DNA from 4 places in the Peribacillus sp. FSL R5-0717 genome. Region 2 is predicted to be linked to each of the others. Evidence: riboswitches for the same ligand, from Rfam matches in the RefSeq annotation. Region 2 holds a riboswitch; each other region holds the start of a gene.
What was found. Region 2 has a riboswitch for glycine ahead of glyA (serine hydroxymethyltransferase). Riboswitches for the same ligand answer to the same signal wherever they lie in the genome.

Region 1 (4,903 bases), on a different contig from region 2:
AGGAGGCAAAAAGGATTATTTTCTAATCCTTCATGAGGGAAGCTTTTTTCTACTAGAGGGACTCTTCTTTTCTATCTGCTTGGTTATTCAAGACAGTCTCCATATACTCACTGCCCCAGTCATACATGGATTCAAGAATTGGCATCAAACTTTCTCCTCTTTTGGTTAGAGAATATTCAACTTTTGGTGGAACAACAGGATAGACTTCACGGTGAACAATTAGGTCATCTTCGAGCTCTCGCAATTGGCTAGCGAGCATTCTCTGCGTAATTTCAGGAATCATAGATTTTAGTTCCCCAAATCGCTTGGTTCCTTCTTTCCCTAGATGCCACATAATAAGCATTTTCCATTTACCGCCAATAATAGAAAGTGTCAATTCTTTTTCACAGTAAAACGTCTTGTCACGCAGATGTCCCATTTATTTTCCCCCCAGGTCATAAAATAATAGTGTACTTTATAATACTATATAATAAAAAAGTGCGTACTTACAATTAAAAAATATAGATATTATACTTTTATATACATAGAGGATCATCACCGCAAGAACTATTCTTGGTACATCCATTAGAATCTTACTATACCATAATTTTGAAATCACGGAAGAATACGGGGGGATTAAATGACTTTTCTACGTAATAAATTTTTAGACAGGAATGCGTTTAAGTATCCTAAAATGACGGAAATGCATACTGTGACCCTTATTTAAAGCAACAGGGGCTTTAGATAAATAAGGTGAATTTTTATACTAATTAAATCTAACGAAGTTACCAATATGTAAAAGGAAAGATGCACAAATTAGAAGAACTCTATTCTAAAAAGGAGGCCATCACGATGAAAGTTGGATTAATCGGTTTAGGAAAAATGGGATTAAACTTAGGTCAAAACCTAATTGAAGAAAGCCACGACGTTGTGGCCTATGATTTAGATTCCGGTGCTGTAGAAGAAATGGAAAGATACGGAGCTAAGGGAACAACTAATATAGTAGAACTCATTAAATCATTAGAGCAACCCCGAATTATTTGGCTTATGGTTCCCCCAGATTCAGTTGATGTAGTAATTAGTGAAGTGACACCGTTTCTAAATATTGGCGATATTTTAATTCAATCTGGAAATTCCTACTATAAGGATACCATTCGCCGGTACAATAGGCTAAAGAGATATGGTGTGAACTTTATGGATGTCGTGTCCTCTGAAGGAAAGGAAGGTGCTCGAAAAGGTGTTTGTTTCAAGATTGGAGGAGACCTTGAAGCTTGGCGCATAGTAGAGCCCATTTTCAGAGATATATCTGTAGAAAATGGATATTTATATGCAGGAAAAGGAGGGAGTGGTCACTTCTTGAAAATGACCAACAATGGGATTGATAACGAAATGGATGACATTGGGGAAGGATTTGAATTATTAGAAAAAAGGGAACTTGACTATAACTCTGAGAATGTAGCAAGAGTATGGAAAAAGCGGTTTGGTTATTCGTCCAGGGCCTATGGATTTAACGGAAAGAGCATTTTCTAAGATGAAAAATTAGAAAAAAATAAAAAGAGTAGATATGGAATTCTTCTTGAGAAGCAAAATGGATGGCCGAAACTGCTTTTGATTTACAAACAGCCACTCCCGTCATCGCCATTTTCTTGATGAGCCATCGTTCATTAGGAAATCATTTAATGTTCATTTCCATCAGATCTAACATGCAAATGAAGGATGGAAAATTTTTCAAACAAAAGGAGGAAAATAAAATGGAAAGAAACAATACAGTTATTTTAAATGAAGTGATAGTAGGGTTATATAGCAATAAAGAATTAGATCTAATGTTAAATAAATTATCAAATTACTACCAAGTTGCTATAGCTGATTTTACTGTAAATAAAGTGAATCCAAATAGCTATAAAGAAATGATTACTTGATTGATAGTAGACTTAAGTCCATTGCATGAATACTTAAATTGGTGAACTGAGAGTCATATTAAATAAATAAAAGATGGGTTTTTACTTTACCTACCCAAACGATTACTTATCTCATTCAATATGCATCTGTCGGACAGGGAATGGAAAATCCCATTCCCTGTCCGGTGCTGATTCATACCCTCCCTATTTAAAATCAAGATTTAAACAGGGGTATTGAAAAAAAGGCATTTAAATCAAGGAGATGAAAAGTAATTACCTTACTATTAATACAGGGAAGTGGAGGTGGTGACTTAGTCGTAGAAAGTAAAACTGTAAGGTAAAGGAGAAGAATTCAAAATGAGTATGGAAAAGAAAATCAATCTAAAGAAGCCAAAGAAGTGGTGGGTATGGGTTCTAGCAATTATCGTTATAGCTAATATATCAAGTGGTTGGGACAAAGAGGAAGTTGCTAAGCAATCTTTATTGCTTCAAGGATTCTCGCAAATCTCGCAATACCTTAATTTTTTTTTTCAAACATCCATTGTTTAAAAATTTAGACAATATGTCCTTTCCCATCTTGCGCTTTTCTTAGCAACCGTTCAAAAGTGGAGCGGTTCCTAGATACAGAAACTTGTTGGGATTCAGAAAAGCAGTTAACAATTTTGATTTTTGCATAACGAATAACTTCTTATTTTATGAACTGTCAGAAAGATCTATACCGTCCATGTTTGAATTTCTGAAAATAAAGTTTTTTCAGATAATTATTGAAATTTTCATTTAAACCCGTTAACATGCAATTATAATGGAAGTTTATATAAGCGGATGATAATTGTGGGAGAGACCGAAGAAATCGATTCGGCACCGAAGGAGCAATTCCCAAAAAAACCTTGGGATAGAAACTCTCAGGTAAAAAGACTACAATTGGACGCACCTCTGGAGAGAGCTGAAAAGCCACCAAAGGGGAATCCTTTTGATGAAAGAATATTACAAGACAGATTGTTTTGTATATGTTTCATACCGAAGGTAATCTCTCAGGTAAAAAGGACAGAGGAAAGGTGGGATATTTATCCTGCCTTTCCTCTGTCCTTTTTTGTGAGGAAAGGGAGCTTGGAAGAAAATCGAGGAGGATATTTGAATATGAGTCTACAAAACTATGATTCAGAGATTTATAATGCCATGGAAAATGAAAGGGAAAGACAACATAATACGTTAGAATTAATCGCATCAGAAAACTTCGTAAGTAAAGAAGTGATGGAAGCCATGGGGTCTGTCCTCACTAATAAGTATGCAGAAGGATATCCAGGGAAGCGTTACTATGGAGGCTGTGAATATGTAGATGTGGTGGAACAAACAGCGATTGAACGCCTAACCAAGCTGTTTGGTGCTAAGTATGCAAATGTACAACCACACTCAGGTGCACAAGCAAATCTAGCTGTTTTTTATGCGCTGCTTCAGCCGGGCGATAAAGTGATGGGGATGAACCTTTCGCATGGAGGACACTTAACTCATGGTAGTCCCGTCAGCATCTCGGGGAAATGGTTTGATATTGTGTCTTATGGGGTGAGAGAAGATACTCACTTGATAGACTATGATGAGCTTGAAGCAATCGCGAAAAAAGAAAAACCAAAATTGATTATTGCGGGGACAAGTGCTTTCCCAAGAACAATTGATTTTGCACGTTTTAAAGAAATCGCCGATCAAGTTGGAGCAAAACTGATGGTGGATATGGCCCATATTGCGGGGCTTGTGGCAGCAGGTTTTCATCCATCTCCCATCCCATATGCGGATGTGGTGACAAGCACAACGCACAAAACTTTACGCGGTCCACGTGGCGGCATCATTTTAACAAATGATGAAGACATGATAAAGAAAATGAATAAAGCTATATTCCCAGGGATTCAAGGTGGGCCACTCATGCACATTATTGCGGCAAAGGCGGTTTCCTTTAAAGAAGCATTGCAACCGAGCTTTAAGATCTATGCCAAACAAATCATTGAAAACGCAGCAACACTTGGCGAAACATTAAAGAAAGCAGGCGCAATTCTTGTTTCAGGTGGAACGGACAACCATATCGTCCTTTTAGACGTTCGCCAATGGAATTTAACCGGAAAAGAAGCAGAACGATTACTAGAAGAGGCGGGTATAACAGTTAACAAAAACACGATTCCCTATGATACCGAAAGCCCATTTGTCACAAGTGGCATTCGAATGGGAACAGCGGCTTTAACGACACGTGGTATGAAGCAGGAAGAAATGGTTAAAATCGGAGAAGTGATTGCGGCTGTTTTAAAGAGCAATGGAGATACAGCTGTTCTAGAAAAAGTAAAAGAAACAACAAAAGCGATTTGTGACGGATATCCATTGTTTCAACAGTCTATAACGGTCTAAGAAGGGAGAAACAACATGGAATTCCAAAGTTGTTTTGACATTATCGGCCCTATCATGGTAGGGCCATCTAGTTCTCATACTGCTGGTGCTGTATCGATGGGGAGGTTCATTCATGAACTATTAGGTGGTTGTCCGGAAGAGGCGAACATTATTTTCTACGATTCATTTGCTGAAACGCACCAAGGTCACGGGACAGATAAAGCCCTACTTGGCGGATTACTGGGCATGGATACAGATGATTCCAGGATTAAAAATGCCATGGAGCTGACCAAAGAACATGGACTAGATTACGAATTTCAGTTTGAAGACAGCTGCCCTTATTTTGAACATCCGAATACAACAGTCGTTACGGCAAAACGTGGGGAATGGCTGGTAAAGGTAGGTGGAGCATCCCTTGGAGGCGGTTTATCTAAAATCTTTATGATTGGCGATGAAATGGTTGATATTCGTTTAAGCACTAGCGATGACTTTTCGGTACTCGCTACACATTATCATCCATATGTGTTGAAAAAAACGTCATTAGAGGGTGCATGATGGAAATTCGGTCAATGAACGAGCTAATTGAAATTTGTACACATAAACAGAAAACGATTGGTGAAGTCATGTTAATGATGGAAATAGAAAAATCGGGGAGAGAT
Region 2 (4,903 bases):
TGTTCTGTAAGAGCAGATTTTCCGATAAAGTCACTTTCTTTGTTCGTCTTTACGACAAAGCCGATTCCTGCTTCAAGCGGGCTGATATCGTTACTGAGTTCCTGTCCATAGAGTGCAAGACGTGCTTCAAGTCGAAGCGTGTCCCGTGCACCAAGTCCACATGGTTGTAATCCATTCGTGGTTCCTGCTTCTAAGAGCTTTTCCCAGAGTACTACCGCTTTGTCTGCTGCTAAATAAAGTTCATATCCATTTTCTCCTGTGTAACCTGTACGGGATACAAGTATGTCGGTAATCTCGGAGATGTTGACATGTTGGGCGAATTTAAAAGAGCCAATTTCTGATAAATCTATTTCCGTTAACTTTTGCAAAATGCTTTCTGCCTTTGGACCTTGGATGGCAAGCTGAGCGATGTCTTCCGAAATATTTTGGATCGTCATCTCTCCTTTTACATGCTGCTTCATCCATTCGTAATCTTTCTCAATGTTTGCGGCATTAATAACGAGTAAATATTTTTCATTCCCTAATTTATAAACTAATAAATCATCGACCGTTCCGCCATCTGGATAGCACATTGCGGTATACTGTGCTTGATTGATGCTAAGTTTTGTTACATCGTTTGTAACAAGGTAATTAATATAACTCTCGGCATCTTTCCCTTCCACAAGTACTTCTCCCATATGAGAAACATCAAAAAGTCCTGCTTCTGTTCGAACAGCTTCATGCTCTTCTAAAATGCTGGTAAATTGAACTGGCAGAGCCCAGCCACCAAAATCAATAACTTTTGCTCCGTATTTTTTATATACTTCAAAAAGCGGTGTTTGCTTTAATGCTGTTTCAGTACCCATGATTTACCCCCAATTATGTTTTTTTCAAAATAGATGTTCTTTTCCTGTTTACCGGTTTCTTTCATCGCCAGGCCTCCAAAAGACGTTTCTCGAAGGGTCCTTGGCATACCATTTCCTATACCTTATACATGACTTTAATTACCTCATTTACACAGTAATTGGCTGTTGAAATAACGGATAAACATCACAAATCCCTTTGGTTGTTTCTCTTGCTTTCTGAAGAACGTCTTTATTCCCTTTACTCTTTAGAACAGTTGCAATCACTTCGCCAATTTTCACCATTTCTTCTTCCTTCATGCCTCGAGTTGTTAAAGCTGCTGTTCCCATTCGGATACCGCTCGTAACAAATGGCTTTTCTGGATCATAGGGAATCGTATTTTTATTAACGGTAATGCCCGCTTCTTCTAATAGTTTCTCTGCTTCTTTCCCTGTTAAATTCCAAGGACGCAAATCTAAAAGGACAATATGATTATCAGTTCCACCAGAAACAAGGGCTGCACCTTCATTTTTTAATGTTTCGCCAAGTGTTGCAGCATTTTCAATGACTTGTTTCGCATAATCCTTAAAGCTTGGTTGTAAAGCCTCGTTGAAAGCAACCGCTTTTGCTGCAATGATATGCATGAGTGGGCCGCCTTGAATTCCTGGGAACACGGATTTATTAATCGCTTTGATAATTTCTTCATCGTTCGTTAAAATGATCCCCCCCCGCGGTCCTCTCAATGTTTTATGAGTTGTACTTGTCACAACATCTGCATATGGGATTGGGGACGGGTGAAGACCAGCTGCTACCAGCCCGGCTATATGAGCCATATCCACCATAAGTTTTGCACCAACTTGATCGGCAATTTCTCTAAATCGTGCAAAATTAATCGTTCTTGGATAGGCACTTGTCCCTGCAATAATCAATTTAGGTTTTTCTTTCTTTGCGATAGCTTCCAACTCATCATAATCAATTAGTTGAGTATCTTCTTTAACTCCGTAGGACACAACTTCAAACCATTTTCCTGAAACGCTGACTGGACTTCCATGAGTTAAATGGCCACCATGTGAAAGGTTCATTCCCATCACTTTATCACCAGGCTGCAGCAGTGCGAAAAAAACTGCGAAATTGGCTTGTGCACCTGAGTGAGGCTGAACATTTGCATATTTTGCACCAAAAAGTTTTGTTAAGCGCTCAATAGCTGCTTGTTCTGCCACATCGACAAATTCACATCCACCATAATAGCGCTTTCCTGGATAACCTTCTGCATATTTATTTGTCATCACACTTCCCATTGCCTCTAATACATCTGGGCTAACGAAGTTTTCTGATGCAATTAATTCCAGGGTTTGATGTTGACGTTGTCCTTCCTTCTCAATCGCTTCAAAAATGGTTAAATCATTTTGTTTTAAACTCATTTTATTTTCCCCCTAGTCTTTTTTGATTATTCTGAATTTTAATACGGTTCGAGATACTAAAATCTCTTTCCCGCTACATCTACTTTTCTATGAAGTTTATTAAAAACAGTATGATTTACTACCTTTTTTGCACGCAAAAAAGGACAGAAAAGGGTAACGTAGCGTTCTCTACCCTTCTCTGTCCTTTTACCTGAGAGTTTAGCTCCATTTTAAATAGAACCTTTCCCCTTTGGTGGCGTACTTGTTTATACGCGCTCTCCAGAGGTGCGTCCAGTTGTGGTTCCATCTACCTGAGAGATTTGTTCCAAGGGTCTTTTTGGAACTTGCTCCTTCGGTGGCTTGTGTCGCATTGCACTCTCCCACAACTGTCATTCGCTTATTCAATTTGGTACATTTAGAATAGTAGTTGTGATTAAGTATGTCAAGTAATTTTGAAAGCGTTACCAACGCTATTCTAAAATAATCCCTTTCTCATCAAAATATGAGCATTCATATATCTTAATGGTTGCTTATTAAAGCGGGGCAGACTCCACTTAATTTCCCACTACCTTCCTCTGATTCGTCTGATCTACCTAAATGAGGAATGGCATAAAAGGTTTTAAACCAACTTATATTTTAACAGGAAGGTAAAGGGCAGCCACTCTTTACCTTTTTTGTATATGTGAAACAAACCCTTCAAAATGGCACTTTCCTCTAGTAATCTATCCTATTTTTTGTAATGAATCGTTTCTCGCGGTTAACCACATTAGAAAAAAAGTTCTTTATTCTCACGTCAAAAAAATTTTTTTAATATAAAAATGAAAAATCCTTCCATGCATTTTAGGTGAAACCGCTCATTTTGATGAATAAATGTAACCAGTATAATATATTCAATATCTTCAGAATCTTCCTTCGGCCACCTATTCCGATTGGTAACGCTATCACTTCCATTCCTGGAATAAAAATCTTAACAATCGCAGATTTCAAAGGGATTCAGCCAATTCCCTTCATACCCCACATGGTAATGTATCCTATTCATAAATAATCAATAATAGGAATTTAAACCCAGGACTTTTACCCTTTTTTCAATCGTATAAATATTCAAAAAAATGTCGAGTTGAGTCATCTATCCTTTTACCCTTATACTAGGGTAGAAAAATCGAAGGAGGAATTACATATGAAAAAGCAAATTTCAATCATTGGTGTGCCAATGGATCTTGGTCAAACTAGAAGAGGAGTGGATATGGGGCCTAGTGCCATCAGATATGCAGGATTAAGTGAAAGACTTGAAAACATTGGCTATACTGTCCGTGATGAAGGTGATATTAAAGTAGAAATACAGGAAAGAGCACAAAGTGATAGTGACACAAATTTAAAGAATCTGCAGGATGTAGCAGAAGGTAATGAAAAATTGAGTCAAAAAGTGGATGAAGTCATCCAAGCAAATCGTTTTCCTTTAGTTTTAGGGGGAGATCACAGCATTGCTATCGGGACATTAGCCGGTTTAGCGAAGCATACTGAAAACTTAGGGGTAATATGGTATGATGCACATGGAGATTTAAATACTGCCGAAACTTCCCCATCAGGAAACATACACGGTATGTCCCTAGCCGTAAGTTTGGGTCTTGGCCACCCTGTACTGACTAACATCGGCGGATATTCTCCAAAGGTCAAACCAGAGAACATTGTCATCATTGGTGCCCGTTCTTTAGACCAAGGTGAGAAAGAGTTAATCAGGGAAAAAGGAATTAAAGTCTATACGATGCATGAGATTGATAGAATGGGTATGACAAAAGTGATGGAAGAATCAATCGCCTATCTGAAAGAACGTACGGATCTTGTACATTTATCACTTGACCTTGATGGTCTTGATCCAGATGATGCACCTGGGGTCGGTACGCCTGTAATGGGAGGCATTAGCTACCGTGAAAGCCATCTTGCCATGGAAATGCTAGCTGAAGCTAATATCATTACATCAGCAGAGTTTGTTGAGATAAACCCAATATTGGACGAGCATAATAAAACGGCTGAAGTAGCTGTCGCATTAATGGGCTCATTGCTTGGGGAAAAATTATTATATGGAGCGGAAGATCATATCACTCCTGATTTATTGGCTCATGTTAAATAATCGGACACTTTGTTTTTGATAGAAAGATAGAGAGTTCGTTAAAGTGATGCTCCATAGGGAAAAGCCCATACTTCGTTTATGAGCTTCTTCCCATTGGCGGATGATCGACATGAATCAATTTACATCCCTAGTTTCCTGACGCTTGGCTTCTCTTTCTTTATTAAGCGGCGCTTTCGAAATAAATTCTGCATAGGTACCTATGTTCATTGAATCATGCTTTTTTAATGCAGAAGTAATCTCTTTTCGGAGGGAATTCGACATCATCTAAGAATCAAAATCAAAAGTATTAGACTTGTAAGAACACAAATTCCCTAATAACGTCCCAGCATAAATGAAACCGTTTGCACCCATCAGGTAAAGGAGTTTTTCAATGAAAACAGCAGAAAATCAACCAAATGAATTAAAACGGAGCATGAAAGCAAGACATTTATTTATGATTTCAATAGGGGGATGTATTGGTACGGGCTTTTTCATCGGTTCAGGCTATACCATTCATGAAGCAGGAGCCTTCGGTGCCATCCTCTCTTACATAGTCGGCGGCTTCATCATGTAT
Region 3 (4,903 bases), 4.5 Mb from region 2:
GATAAACATGGACTTGACGCCATGAATGATTTCTTCCATTTCTTTCAATGGCTCGATCCGGCCAAAAAAGTTCGGGTATTGCACGATCACTCCGGCAATGTCATCATTCGCCAATTCCCTTAAAGCAGCTAAGTCCGTCACACCGTCTTTATGAGGAATTTCGATCACTTCCACGCGTTGCCCTTTTGCATATGTCTTCACAACTTCTCTTGATTCAGGATGAACGGTTCCTGAAATGAGAATCTTCTTCCGCCTTGTCTGTCCTGAAGCAAGCATCGCTGCTTCAGCCAGCGCCGTCCCGCCGTCATACATGGAGGAGTTAGCCACATCCATGCCCGTCAATTCACATATCATCGTTTGATATTCAAAGATTGCTTGAAGCTCGCCCTGTGAAATTTCAGGCTGATACGGTGTATACGCCGTATAAAACTCAGAACGGGAAAGAACATGATCGACGATGACCGGCGCGTAATGGTCATAGACACCCGCACCAAGGAAGGAAGCATAATTTTTAAGGTCCGCATTCTTTGCAGCAAGCCTTGATAATTCTTTCATTAATGCAGGTTCCGATTTAGCAGGCTTGATATCGTATTCTCCTTGAAAACGAACGCTTTCAGGGATATCATTGAAAAGTTCTTCAGCAGCGGATACCCCTATCGCTTCCAGCATTTCTTGTTTATCTTGCTCTGTCATGGGTAAATAACGATGTTTCATCTAATGACCATTCCCCTCTATTTACGTGGTTTTTTATAAAAAGGTGTTTGTATTATAACGGCTTTCAAACGTTTGGAACGGATTTCCACTTCGACTTCCGCATCCAGCACCGAAAATTCCTTATCGATAAGTACCAATCCAACGTTTTTCTTCAATGTTGGCGATTGGGTACCAGTCGTGACCTCGCCAATGACTTCATCTCCGCTGTAGACCTTATACCCATGACGTGGAATGCCACGGTCAATCATTTCAATTCCCACAAGCTTCCGGGGAGCCCCTTTTTCCTTTTGCTCAGCAAGAACGGCTTTCCCGAAAAAATCAACTTCCTTATCCACTTTTACTGCAAAACCAATCCCGGCTTCTATCGGGGTGATGTCCGCCGAAAGCTCCTGCCCATACAGCGGCAGTTTCGCTTCAAAACGCAGGGTATCACGAGCACCTAAACCAATCGGCTGAACCCCCTCTTCCTTACCGGCATCCATAATCGCCTTCCAGAGGGCAGGACCATTTTTACTGTCGCTATATATTTCAAAACCATCTTCACCAGTGTATCCAGTACGGGATACCAGCGTGGAGATACCGTTAATCATGACATTATCCTTGAACCTGAAAAATCCAATTTCACTTAAGTCAGTACTTCCGGATAGTTTTTGTAATATCTTCTCTGCAGCTGGTCCTTGAAGTGCCAGCTGTGTATAGTCACTTGATACATTCGTAATTTGCGCATCTTCCGTTAAATTAGCTTGCAGCCAATTGAAATCTTTTTCTGTATTCGCTGCATTGACCACGAGCAGATAGTCGTCCTCAGCCCTTTTATACACGATAAGATCATCAACCGTGCCTCCGTTTTCATAACACATGGCGGTATATTGGGCACCGCCCTGTTGCAGCTTTGATATATCATTGGTCAGCATCTTCTGTAAAAAGGAAAGGCTCCCAGGCCCCTTAACATCGACTTCCCCCATATGGGAAACATCAAATAACCCCGCTTTTGTCCGTACGGCTTCATGTTCATCCTTTATACCCGAAAATTGGACAGGAAGTTCCCAGCCGCCAAAATCAATCGTTTTACCTCCGTATTCACGATAAATCTCAAATAGTGGTGTTCTTTTTAAATTGGTCAAAAAATGACCCCCTTCAGATTTTTTTAAAAATTAATTGGCTTCATTATCAAAAGCTTCTTGTCATTACGCATCAGATATATCCTGATTCATGATGTGAAAAAAGCACAAAAAAGGACAGAGAAAGCCCGTTTGAGCTTTTTCTCTGTCCTGAAACCTGAAAGTTTACCTATGTAATAGGTTTTCCCCTTTGGTGGCCGTCCCATAACGGGCGGCGCTCTCCAGAGTTGCGTCCAATAAGAGTTCTTTTGCCTGAGAGATTCACTGCTAAGTTTGCTCCTTCGGCGCTACATCCGTAGTCTCTCCCCTTATCTTCACCCGCATATAAATGGTCTACCATTGAAAGGAAGCGGATAAGCCCCAAGCATCGGTAAAACCTATGAGCATAAATGGAATGCATTCTCTGCCAATTCTCCTAAAACTTCAGAAACCGTTTGACTGATCTCCTTCAGTAATCTTGGATAAATTAGGAGCCTATAGCCCATACTAAGAAAACGCGAACTGCAAAATCGATGTACAAAAATTCTTTGTAGCGTTTGGAAATTGGAATTTTCTAAATATACTTATATCCTACCCTAAGAAACTTATCTCTGCAATATTTTTTGAAAAAGAAATATTTTTCTTACTTCACATATGAAATGTTCGGGTTTTGACCTTATATTAAGGAAATTATGATTTAAGAGGGAGTTATTTCTATGAAAATCAATATATCCTTCAATTCTGAATGGAATGACGAGTTTCTGCAAAAGATGGAAAATGACGGTCCATGGGGAAATTGGGAGCTTTATAAGTTGGCGGTTCAAATGGAGGAAAACCTTATCATCCCTGATTTTGAAGGTTTACAGGCGCCCAAGCACCTTCCTCAGCTAACCCCGCTTCCCCATCAATTGGAAGCGGCGAAGCAAGTAGTGGAAAAGATGAATGGAAAAGCCATTTTGGCTGATGAGGTAGGGCTGGGAAAAACAATTGAAGCAGGCTTGATCCTAAAAGAGTATATGATTAGGGGCCTTGTAAAAAAAGTATTGATCCTTGTTCCGGCTTCCCTTGTCACACAATGGGCATTTGAATTGAATACCAAGTTTCATATTCCGGCAGTCGTTCAGAGAAAAAGTTATGTCTGGGACTCCTGTGATGTGGTCATTTCATCCATTGATACAGCGAAACGCGCTCCACATCGAGATATCATCTTTACTCAGGAATATGACTTCATCATTATTGATGAAGCTCATAAACTTAAAAATAATAAGACGAAGAACTATGAATTCGTCCAAAATCTGAAAAAGAAATTTTGTTTACTCCTGACAGCCACTCCGATTCAAAATAAAGTCGAGGAGATATTCCACCTCGTTTCGTTATTGAAACCGGGCCACTTGGGAAATGCTTCGCTCTTTTCGGAAAAGTATAAAGGGAAAGGCCGGAACATCATTGAAGATGAACACCTAAAGGAACTGGTCAACACTGTCATGATTCGAAACCGGAGGGCCGATACTGGCATCGAATGGACAAAACGGCATGTAGAAACCATCACCATTGAATTTTCTCCAACGGAACAAGCATTGTATGATGCTGTTTCCAAATTCAAGCCAATTTCGGATGGATCAAAAGGAAGCGCGTTTTCGGCTCTCACTCTCCAAAGGGAAGCATGCAGCAGCAGAGAGGCTGTCTTTTATACATTAAAGAATATGAGAGATAAATACGATCAGCCTTCCCCTGATTTTTTGGCAAAGCTTGATGATTTATTTACTAAAGTGAATGAAACGGTCCAGAACTCAAAGGCTGAAAAAGCTTTGGAACTGATCAAGAAAATTGATGACAAAGTGATTATCTTTACGGAATATAGGGCGACTCAACTATATCTCCAATGGTACCTACAGCAGAATGGAATTTCTTCTGTTCCTTTCAGAGGCGGTTTTAAGCGCGGAAAGAAAGACTGGATGCGTGAATTATTCCAAAAGAATATTCAGGTATTAATCGCAACAGAAGCTGGCGGGGAAGGGATAAACCTTCAGTTTTGCCATCACTTGATTAATTTTGACCTGCCCTGGAACCCAATGAGGCTTGAACAGAGAATTGGACGGATTCACCGCCTTGGTCAGGAAGAAGATGTGATGATTTATAACTTTGCCACGAAAAATACAGTTGAAGAACATATACTGAAGTTACTATACGAAAAAATAAATTTATTTGAAAAAGTAATCGGTGAATTGGATGATATTCTAACCAAACTGGATATTAACAACATTGAAGAATATTTAATTGATGTGGTCGGCGAGTCCAAAACAGAAGGCGAAATGAAAATCAAGATGGATAATTTTTCATCGTTGATCCAATTCGCTCAATCAATGAAGGAAGGTGAGGTTCATGCAGCAACGGGAAATTCATGATTTTTTAATCACTTTCTTTAAAGCCAATGATTGTGAAATACTGGATAATGCACCAACCCATCTTACAGTGCAATTGACGATTGAGATGGATAAAGAGTTAATGAACAGACCCTTTTATTGGCATTATCTAGAAAAAACAGGAGGTGTTCCGAACCCGGCACAAATCACTTTCATTACCGATCCAGAACAAGCTCCATCCGATTTAAAAGGAGAAATGATTCATTTTGGCTCCCCTCGTCTTCACCAGATTATTCAATCAACCAAAAAGCTGGCAGGGTATACTAGACTTTTTGAGAATACGCCTCCATCAAAAGGCAGAAATAATCCTTTGTTTCCTTGGCTGACCCTGAATGTGAAAATATCCTATCAATGCGACCGCAAAAAAGATACTTTCATGTCAATCGGATTGAATTTAATCTCGGGTGAAATAATGGAAGGGTTTCACCATCGGGTTTTACCTATTAACGTCACCCCGAAAATACCGGATTACTCCTTTACGCTTTCACCTCTGATCATGCCCAAGAGTGGATTGGCAAGACTTGATACATACATCAGAACCAGTTTCGAGGATGATGACCATTCCTGGGCGGAGGAAGCAATGCTGCGCTGGCAGAATGACTTGAATTTATTGGAGCATTTTTACAAGGATATGGACGAAAAAAGTGAGAGCTATTATACCGAAAA
Region 4 (4,903 bases), 1.9 Mb from region 2:
TGATGACGACAAAATTAATGATGCCTGCCGCTGCAGTGATACCTATTTTGGCAAAGGTCGAAACAAACGGACTGCCTAAGTCATCCAGTTGATCCCAAGGGAATACTGTCACAATGACGAAAATGGCACCAATGTAGAAAATTAAAATGCGCCATATAATTGATTGAATCGCTTTTGTTACGGTCTTCGTTGGGTTTTTCGCTTCCCCGGCTGTGATGCCGATAAGCTCAACGCCTTGATAGGAAGCCACGACAAGCGAAAGCGCAAAGAAGAATCCTGTCCAGCCTCCCGTAAAGAAGCCGCCATTTTCCCAAAGATTCGATAATCCAATCGCATCCCCGCCATTCCCTATTCCAAAGAAGATAAGGCCCAGGCCGGCAACGATCATCAATATAATCGTTATGATTTTTATAAGTGCAAACCAGAATTCAAATTCCCCAAAGGATTTAACGGAAATGAGGTTGGCCGCTCCCAAGATGATCATGGCCACTACACCTGGTATCCAGGCCGGTAACTCCGGGAACCAATATTGCATATACAGCCCAACCGCAATGATTTCGGACATTCCGACGATTACCCATTGAAACCAATTGCTCCAAGCAGTCATATAACCTGCCAAAGGATGTATATAGGTGCTCGCAAAGGTTGCAAAAGAACCTGTAGTCGGTTCTAAATAAAGCATCTCACCCATGGAACGCATGATGAAAAATATAAAAATACCTGCAATGGCATAAGCAAGCATTACAGAGGGCCCGGTCCATTTGATCGTGCTCGCAGATCCCATGAATAACCCGACTCCGATGGTTCCGCCCAAAGCTATCATTTGAATGTGACGTGCTTCCAGCCCTCTCTTTAATTCCTTGTTCGACATGATTAACTCCTCCAGATGCAATATCGGTAATGCTTTTCTATCCTTACCACGAACTTATTAATTATTGCAGTTAGAAATGCTCTATCGAAAAAATATCAATAACACTTCATTTATGATTTCTTATCTTATAATAGTAAATATTCTGTAAAAATACAATTGTATTTTTGAAATAAACAGTTGCCAATAATATCTTGTTGATTTTTCAAATCTGAAAATATCATTTTAAAAAAATGATGTTCAGTATTTTATTATAGTGATCGTTCATAATGAGTAGAAAACAATCACTTCTGCTTAGACCTTATGTTAAATACAGACCACTATTAAACTACAGATAATGCCTGTTTCATTTCAAAAAATTTGTTGACCTACCGAAAAATAGATGATAGAATTCCAATATTATTTTATAAGCATAATGAAATGATCAAGCAGTGAAAAATCATCACTGACTGACATTTCTTCACAACCGCATACAAGCAAGCGATGAATGCTGTGGATGACACTATAGCAGGAGCAGCTTCTGGAGAGACTGTACAAGATGCAGCGCCGAAGGATTCACAATCTCAGGCAAAAGGACAGAAGAGTAACGAATGATATATTGTTATTCTGAGCCCTTTAAGAGATTGGTATTATCCAATCTCTTTTTTTAATGTCCATTTTGTGATTGGACTAAAACAACAAATGGGAAAGGCAAGCTGGACGACAATCACGTCCCTCTCTCCAAGACCATGCAGGTAAACATTCACTACCAAGACTATAAAAACGGGGGCGTACGAATTGGCTAAACAAGAATTAAAAAGAGATTTAAAAAATCGACATGTACAACTGATTGCAATAGGAGGAACCATTGGCACCGGTTTATTTTTAGGTTCCGGAAAAGCCATACAATTAGCAGGTCCTTCCATATTATTCTCTTATATGATAATAGGGATTGCCTTGTTTTTTGTGATGAGGGCCCTGGGGGAATTGCTTTTATCCAATGCAGGGTACACATCATTCACTGAATTCGCAACTGAATATGTCGGTCCATGGGCCGGCTTCGTGACCGGTTGGACATATTGGTTTTGTTGGATTATGACCGCAATGGCCGATATCATAGCTGTCGGTGTTTATATGCAATATTGGTTTGATGTCCCTCAATGGATTCCGGCTCTGCTTTGTCTGGTCATTCTGTTAGGATTGAACCTATTGACCGTTAAGATCTTTGGCGAATTGGAATTCTGGTTTGCCATCATTAAAGTAATCACGATCATCGCCTTGATCATCGTAGGAATTTTCCTTCTAATCCTCGGCTTCAATACCAATACCGGAACGGTTTCCCTAACGAACCTTTGGAATCATGGCGGCATGTTCCCCAATGGCATTTCCGGATTCCTGTTATCTTTACAGTTGGTCGTCTTCTCATTTGTCGGTGTCGAATTGGTCGGGGTTTCTGCAGCAGAAACGGCGAACCCGCGAAAGAACATTCCATCTGCCATCAATAAAATCCCTGTCCGGATTTTGCTTTTCTACGTTGGTGCACTATTCGTCATTCTCTGCGTCAACCCATGGACACAACTGGATGCCACAAGCAGTCCATTTGTAGAGGTCTTTGCGTTAATCGGCATTCCAGTCGCTGCAGGGATCATCAACTTCGTCGTTTTGACATCCGCTGCTTCTGCATGCAACAGCGGTTTATTTTCAACGAGCCGAATACTTTATACGTTAAGCAGGAATGGCGAAGCCCCAGCTAAACTGGAAAAATTAAATAAACACGCTGTTCCGGGCAATGCCTTATTCACATCCACAATCGTTGTATCAATAGGGGCATTATTAAGCAAGCTGATACCGGAACAGGCATTTACTGTCGTGACTACCATCAGTGCCATCTGTTTCATATGGGTATGGAGCATTATCTTGATCTCCCATATCAAATATTCGAAAACAAGGCCCGACCTAAGAGCCGAATCGACTTTCAAGGCTCCTTTTACACCTTTTATCAATTACGTCATTTTAGGCTTATTCCTGTTCATCCTTATTGTTATGCTATTCGCTGAAGCTACACGGCTATCACTGCTCTTGACCCCAATCTGGTTCATCCTCTTGGTGATACTATATAATTATCGGAAAAAAAGATAGCTAAAGGAAATAAAGCCTTGAACTCAATATGAATTCAAGGCTTTATCTGCATATGAACATATTAGGCCTTCGGCTTTCTGCACACTTTTGCTAAAATATATCAGGCAACTGCATTAAATTTTATATCAAAATAGTGTAAGCTAATATAGATTATCGGACCTTTTCCGTCATGTATGAATTTTCCATCCGGTTTGGTTCACCCATCCATCAGTGGCATTGAAGAATAAACACCCATTGGTGGGCGTTTCACTTTATTTAAAACGGAGGGGGTTGTTTAATGAAGATTATATATATTCTTACACTAGTTCCTTTTATAGGCATACTGGGATTTCTACCTTTTGTTAATAAAATAGAACCATATGTATTAGGGATGCCTTTCAATATGTTCTGGATGGCTATGTGGGTGGTCCTTACCTCTGCCATACTCGGCATCATGTATAAGCTGGATCCCAGGAATCGGGAAGGTGACCAGGAATGAATATTGCTCTCTTAATCATTTTAGCATTTTTACTTCTATCGATATTTTTAGGAATACGCTCTTCAAAAGGAAAAGATATGGACTTGGAACAATGGACGGTCGGCGGACGCGGTTTTGGTGCGATATTCGTCTTTCTGCTGATGGCTGGGGAAATCTATACGACCTTCTCCTTCCTTGGCGGCAGCGGCTGGGCTTATGGCAAGGGTGCACCCGCTCTATATGTTCTAATTTACATTACTTTGTCTTACGTATTATCCTATTGGCTCCTTCCGGAAATATGGAGATATGCCAAAGAAAATAAACTGATGTCTCAATCCGATTTCTTTGTAAGCAAATATAAGAGTCCCAGTTTAGGTATTTTGGCTGCACTTGTCGGTGTGGTGTCGATGATTCCAGTGATTGTCGTGCAGCTGAAAGGATTGGGGATCATTGTCTCAGAAGCATCTTATGGTGCCATCTCAATGTCTGAGGCAGTTTGGATGGGGGCGATCAGCCTTACCATTTATGTGATGATCTCCGGTATCCACGGTTCAGTTTGGACCGCTGTCATTAAAGATATCATGATGGTTGCCATAATAGGATTTTTGGGGATTTATCTGCCGATTCATTACTTTGGCGGATTTCAGCCGATGTTTGAAGCGGTTGATGCCGCCAAGCCTGGTTTTCTAAAGTTCCCTGATCAGGGGCTTAGCGTATCATGGTTCATCTCCACGGTAATATTGCTCGTATTCGGTTTCTATATGTGGCCACAAGTTTTCAGCGCTGTTTATTCAGCACGCAGCGGCAAGGTATTTCGAAAGAACGCCATCATCAGCCCTTTATATACACTCATGCTTTTATTCGTCTTTTTCGTTGGGTTTACAGCTATATTGAAAGTGCCCGGACTCGTTGGGGCAGATGCAGACCTCTCATTGCTGCGCCTTTCAATCGAGACCTTTGATCCATGGTTTATAGGCATAATCGGCGGCGCTGGATTGTTGACCGCACTGGTGCCGGGATCCATGCTTTTGATGAGCGTCGCTACACTGCTCGCGAAAAACGTTTATAAGGAATTTGCACCTGACGTATCCGATCGCCATATTGTACGATTGGCAAAGTTCCTTGTGCCAATCATTGCCCTTATAGCCGTCTACTTCACCTTAAACGGCGGTGAAACGATGTCGGCATTAATTCTTATGGGATACAGTCTCATCACACAGCTCTTCCCATCCCTTCTCTTTAGTCTGAAAAGGAATAATCCGATCAATAAATTTGGCGCAATCGCCGGCATCATTACCGGATTGGCCATCGTAATCTGCATTACACTCAGTCAATCGACAATAGGGACCTTGTTTCCATCCTTGCCGCAAGCAGCAAAAGATTTGAATGTGGGAATCATTGCATTGGCAGTCAATTTCATTGTGATGATCACGGTGAGTATTGCTTTCAGAAAGCACGCG

Region 1: another riboswitch for glycine. It lies ahead of glyA (serine hydroxymethyltransferase); the one in region 2 lies ahead of glyA (serine hydroxymethyltransferase).
Region 3: another riboswitch for glycine. It lies ahead of gcvT (glycine cleavage system aminomethyltransferase GcvT); the one in region 2 lies ahead of glyA (serine hydroxymethyltransferase).
Region 4: another riboswitch for glycine. It lies ahead of NYE65_RS15900 (amino acid permease); the one in region 2 lies ahead of glyA (serine hydroxymethyltransferase).

The regions. Positions count from the first base shown of each region.
Region 1 is NZ_JBBOOF010000002.1:91,382-96,284, forward strand. Features, by position in the region: gene NYE65_RS26265 (winged helix-turn-helix transcriptional regulator) at 53-418, opposite strand; partial or broken gene gnd (phosphogluconate dehydrogenase (NAD(+)-dependent, decarboxylating)) at 832-1,652, shown strand; gene NYE65_RS26275 (hypothetical protein) at 2,235-2,426, shown strand; glycine riboswitch at 2,700-2,805, shown strand; glycine riboswitch at 2,808-2,928, shown strand; gene glyA (serine hydroxymethyltransferase) at 3,015-4,265, shown strand; gene NYE65_RS26285 (serine dehydratase beta chain) at 4,281-4,799, shown strand; gene sdaAA (L-serine ammonia-lyase, iron-sulfur-dependent, subunit alpha) at 4,799-4,903, shown strand, end outside.
Region 2 is NZ_JBBOOF010000001.1:5,136,320-5,141,222, reverse strand. Features, by position in the region: gene gcvT (glycine cleavage system aminomethyltransferase GcvT) at 1-845, opposite strand, end outside; gene glyA (serine hydroxymethyltransferase) at 993-2,243, opposite strand; glycine riboswitch at 2,412-2,515, opposite strand; gene rocF (arginase) at 3,400-4,350, shown strand; gene NYE65_RS24630 (amino acid permease) at 4,721-4,903, shown strand, end outside.
Region 3 is NZ_JBBOOF010000001.1:661,488-666,390, forward strand. Features, by position in the region: gene gcvPA (aminomethyl-transferring glycine dehydrogenase subunit GcvPA) at 1-714, opposite strand, end outside; gene gcvT (glycine cleavage system aminomethyltransferase GcvT) at 732-1,838, opposite strand; glycine riboswitch at 1,979-2,062, opposite strand; glycine riboswitch at 2,066-2,153, opposite strand; gene NYE65_RS03245 (DEAD/DEAH box helicase) at 2,531-4,219, shown strand; gene NYE65_RS03250 (YqhG family protein) at 4,197-4,903, shown strand, end outside.
Region 4 is NZ_JBBOOF010000001.1:3,277,619-3,282,521, reverse strand. Features, by position in the region: gene NYE65_RS15905 (amino acid permease) at 1-871, opposite strand, end outside; glycine riboswitch at 1,379-1,457, shown strand; gene NYE65_RS15900 (amino acid permease) at 1,646-2,986, shown strand; gene NYE65_RS15895 (DUF3311 domain-containing protein) at 3,264-3,464, shown strand; gene NYE65_RS15890 (sodium:solute symporter family protein) at 3,461-4,903, shown strand, end outside.